DNA from 2 places in the Hydrogenophaga bisanensis genome. Region 2 is predicted to be linked to the other one. Evidence: predicted binding sites of a transcription regulator. Region 2 holds the regulator's gene; the other holds the start of a gene.
The links. The regulator NrdR, encoded in region 2, represses ribonucleotide reductase genes. The targets are predictions, from matches to a motif close to CACNANATNTNGTG.
Positions count from the first base shown of each region.

Region 1 (2,395 bases), on a different contig from region 2:
CCCTTGATGTGGGCGCCCAGGGCGCGCACGCGGGTCCAGTCGTTGCCCAGCCCACCGGCGAACTTGGACAGCAGTGCGTTCTCCTTGATGGACTCGTAGATGCCGTCCAGGTCGTCGGGCACGGTGGTCAGGTAGCAGCTGGAGAGCTGCGAGCGGCGGGTGCCGCTGTTGAACAGCGTGGGCGTGGACGACATGAAGTCGAACGAGGACAGCACCTCGTAGAACTCGATGGCGCGTGCTTCGCGGTCGATCTCATTGAGGGACAGGCCCATGGCCACGCGCATGAAGAAGATCTGCGGCAGTTCGATGCGGGTCTTGCGCACGTGCAGGAAGTAGCGGTCGTACAGGGTTTGCAGACCCAGATAGTCGAACTGCAGGTCGCGCTCGGGCTTGAGGGCGGCAGCCAGTCGTGGCAGGTCGAACTGCAGCAGCTTGTCGTCCAGCAGCTCGGCCTCCACGCCCTTCTTGATGGCCTGGGGGAAGAAGTCGGCGTAACGCTGGGCCAGTTCGCTGGCAGGGACTTCGCCACCGAGCACTTCCTTGGTGATGGTGTGCAGCAGCAGGCGGGCGGTGGCGTAGGTGTAGTCCGGGTCTTTCTCGATCAGGGTACGAGCGGCCAGGATGGCGGCCTTGTAGACCTCTTCGATCGGCACACCGTCGTACAGGTTGCGCTTGGTTTCGGCCACGATGGGGTCGGCCTTGACGTCATGGCCGAGGCCGGCGCAGGCGGCGGTGATCAGGGCCGTCAGCTGGTTGACGTCCAGCGGGACACGTTGTCCACCGTCGGTGACGTGCAGTGTCGCTTCGGCCGGTTGTGCCGCGACCGCCTGGGCGGCGCGTTCCTGGGCGCGACGCTCCCGGTAGAGCACATAGGCCCGGGCCACTTCGTGATGACCGCTGCGCATCAGGCCCAGTTCGACCTGATCCTGCACGTCTTCAATGTGGAAGGTGCCGCCGCCCGGGCGCGAGCGCATCAGCGCCCGCACCACGTTCTGCGTCAGCGCGTCCACCGTTTCGCGCACGCTGGCCGACGCCGCACCCTGGGTGCCGTGGACCGCCAGAAAGGCTTTCATCAGGGCCACCGCGATCTTGCTGGGCTCGAAGTGCACCACCGCGCCATTGCGGCGGATGATCTGGTAGTGATTGAAGGCGGCGCTGGCGCCATCGGTGCCCGAGGGGGCGCCGAATGGCGTCGACAGGGGGGACGCGACGGTCGAAGGCTGGGTGGACTGGGCGGTCAGCATGGTTCCTCTTTCGTTTGTTCTGGGGTGTCGGGCACGACCGGGTTCCCTGCAGGCGACCACAGAGTCACTGCAGGCAGTGCCGGTGGGTGTCGGGATCGGATTTGTCGCGCAGGGCACACTATATCTGGTGTGCCAGGGGGGTTCAAGCCACTAGGGGTAGTGTCCTGAGGTTTTTTTGCTGATGGCCCCGGGCGACGTTTCGTGTCGCAAAAAATGCACGCCGGCCAACAGATCCGGGAGTTTCGGACGCTCCCGCACAGAGACTGAATCGGTGCAGGCGAGTCCGCATGAAGACAGGGTGTCCAGCCGGTTTTGCCTCGCCAGGCCGCATGGCTTCTGACGACCGGGTGGCGATGAAGTCAGCCAGCCAAGCCGCCTGAGCCGGTCACGTCGCCCTGTTGGGGAAAACACGCATGGGCCCATCCAAGGGACTGTTGCAGGCGCGACCAGTCGAAACCGGGGCCTGGGTCCCGCTTTCGTCCCGGGGCAATGTGCTCATGCCCCGCCACCCAGGCAATTGGGTAACGCTCGGCAATCTCGGTACACAGCCTGGTCAGACTGTCGTACTGGGCTTTTTCGAACAGTCCACCCTCCAGTCCTTCGAGTTCGATACCAACAGAGTGGTCGTTGCAGTTCTCGCGTCCTTGCCAGCAGGAGGCGCCGGCGTGCCAGGCGCGGTCGTCCATGTTCACGAACTGGACCACGCCGCCGTCGCGGCGGATCAGGAAGTGGGCGGAGACCTCGGCCCCACGGATCTGCTGGAAGTAGGGGTGGGCATCCCAGTCAAGGCGGTTGGTGAACAGCCGCTCGATCTCATCCCCTCCGAACACCCCGGGCGGCAGGCTGATCGAGTGGATCACGATCAGGTCGATGGCGGTGCCGGCCGGGCGCACACCGAAGTTGGGCGATGCGCACTGTCGCGCCCAGCCCAGGGTCCCTCGGCTCAGGCCTGACTCAGATGGCATCGTCGTCGCCAGGCATCATGATGCCCAGTCGCTGGATCCGGTATCGCATCTGGCGCAGGTTCAGGCCCAGGCGCTGTGCCGCTGCCGTCCGGTTGAAGTCGCATTCGCGCAAGGCCTTGAGCAGGACCTGGCGCTCCTGTTCGTCCAGAAACTGCTGGAGGTCATTCGGAATGTCGGGTGCAGGTG
Region 1 is NZ_JBHTBX010000002.1:107,747-110,141, forward strand. It holds gene ACFQNJ_RS03175 (ribonucleoside-diphosphate reductase subunit alpha) at 1-1,244, opposite strand, end outside; gene ampD (1,6-anhydro-N-acetylmuramyl-L-alanine amidase AmpD) at 1,604-2,209, opposite strand; gene ACFQNJ_RS03185 (sigma-54-dependent transcriptional regulator) at 2,199-2,395, opposite strand, start outside.
Region 1: a site for NrdR is predicted at 1,361-1,374, ahead of ACFQNJ_RS03175 (ribonucleoside-diphosphate reductase subunit alpha). Genes of this name have one in related genera too.

Region 2 (2,395 bases):
ATGCCGCTGAACATGTCGGGCAAGTGGTTCAACGTCGTCAGCTACGGACTGGACAAGAACGAAGCCATCGACTACGACGCCATGGAAGCCAAGGCGCGCGAGCACAAGCCCAAGCTGATCGTGGCCGGCGCCTCGGCCTACAGCCTGCGCATCGATTTCGAACGTTTTGCCAGGATCGCCAAGGAAATCGGCGCCATCTTCATGGTCGACATGGCCCACTACGCCGGCCTGATCGCCGCGGGCGTGTACCCCAATCCGGTGCCGTTCGCCGACGTGGTGACCTCCACCACCCACAAGAGCCTGCGAGGCCCGCGCGGCGGCATCATCCTGATGAAGGCCGAGCACGAAAAGGCCATCAACAGCGCCATCTTCCCCGGCCTGCAGGGTGGTCCGCTGATGCACGTCATTGCGGCCAAGGCGGTCGCCTTCAAGGAAGCGCTGACGCCCGAGTTCAAGGTTTACCAGCAACAGGTGGTCAAGAACGCCCAGATCGTGGCCGAGACCCTGACCCAGCGCGGCCTGCGCATCGTGTCGGGCCGCACCGAAAGCCACGTCATGCTGGTCGACCTGCGCGCCAAGGGCATCACCGGCAAGGAAGCCGAGGCAGTGCTGGGCCAGGCCCACATGACCATCAACAAGAACGCCATCCCCAATGACCCGGAGAAGCCGATGGTCACCAGCGGCGTGCGCATCGGCACCCCGGCCATGACCACCCGCGGCTTCAAGGACGAGGAAGCCCGCCTGACCGCCAATCTGATTGCCGACGTGCTGGACAACCCGCGCGACCCGGCGAACATCGAAGCGGTGCGCGCCAAGGTCAACGCCCTGACCGCTCGCTTCCCGGTCTACAAGTGATGACACACGGCGGCTGCATCCGATGAAGTGCCCCTTCTGCGGTCATCTGGAAACCCAGGTCGTCGAGACCCGGGTCTCCGAAGACGCGGACTTCATCCGCCGCCGCCGCCAGTGTGGCCACTGCGAAAAACGCTTCACCACCTACGAGCGGCCGGAAGTCAGCTTCCCGGCGGTGGTGAAGAAAGACGGTCGGCGCGTGGATTACGTGCCGGCCAAACTCCGCGCCTCGTTCACCCTGGCCCTGCGCAAGCGCCCGGTCAGCACCGAACAGGTGGATGCGGCGATCGAACGCATCGAAGAAAAACTGCTCAACCTGGGCGCGCGCGAGGTCCCGGCCAACAAGCTGGGCGAGATGGTGATGCGCGAACTCAAGAAGATGGACAAGGTGGCCTACATCCGCTTTGCCAGCGTCTACCGCAGCTTTGAAGACATCGATGAGTTCCGGGCGCTTGTCGATGAGGTAAGAAAGTAGAAAGCGGTCAATACCAAGGGTTTGCTTTCAGTCACAACCTGCGATTGCTTGATCGACGCGCTCAATTCGAGGACGGCCGCGACTATTGATGATAATGCGCCGGGACATGGCGTTTGGCCGAGAAGGGAGGCAGATGGTAAGGGTACCAGCCTGAAACGCGCCGTTGACCAACCTCGTCTGACCAAGTGGGTGGTAGGACACATAAGATCGCACAGGACCATTACCCCAGAGCCGCCAACCGTCCGACTCGATCTTGGTCTGTCGGATCACCTCCTCACCGGTGTCCCTTAATGCGTTGTTATTGATGTCCGCAAATAATAGCCACCCTTGCTCCCATCTACCAATTGGGTGACATGCTGACCCGACTGCTATACACGCAACGACAGGATGACCTCGACGGATAGCCTCGCTTCGTGCGAGGTTCAGGTCAACGAGCAAAGAGTTAGCCAATGCCTTTGATCGCAGATCATCTATCCAAAGACCCACTGAAGGAATAGCAAGAAAACTCATGAAGGCGACGATACTCACCGTCACCACCATTTCAATCAGCGTTACACCTGACAACCGTTTGCGCTCTTCCAACTCGCCCTCCGCCAGAACTGGTGATCTGGAAGAGGAATATAGGATCGGCTTTCAGGCAACTCAATCCCAAAAAAACTAATACAAAAGAGACGCATCACCAACACGGGCGACCATCTGTCCCCACCAAAGGTGCTTGGACGCCCGCCTGGTTGACGCTCATCGCTGCGCATTTATCCAACGCTTGAGATCCCTGCGGAAGAGCAGTCAACGTATAGGTAGTCCCCCCCGCACCGAAAACAATTGCGAAGTTGTACTTCGCGGTACCGGAGCGCGGGCTCTGAGTTACCGGGAGTGTTACCCACGCACCACCGTTCATGGTTCGATCGTATCGGTTGTTATTGGTGTAAACACGCTCAAGAAACTGTACGTTCTCAGCCATGTCCGACTGCGCATCTGCACGGGCGGTTCTCCGGACGTACTCTGCGTAGGAGGGATAGGCCACTGCGGCAAGAATCCCGACGATGGCGACAGTGATCATCAGTTCCA
Region 2 is NZ_JBHTBX010000001.1:312,808-315,202, forward strand. It holds gene glyA (serine hydroxymethyltransferase) at 1-855, shown strand, start outside; gene nrdR (transcriptional regulator NrdR) at 878-1,327, shown strand; gene ACFQNJ_RS01460 (GspH/FimT family pseudopilin) at 1,355-1,909, opposite strand; gene ACFQNJ_RS01465 (type IV pilin protein) at 2,004-2,395, opposite strand, start outside.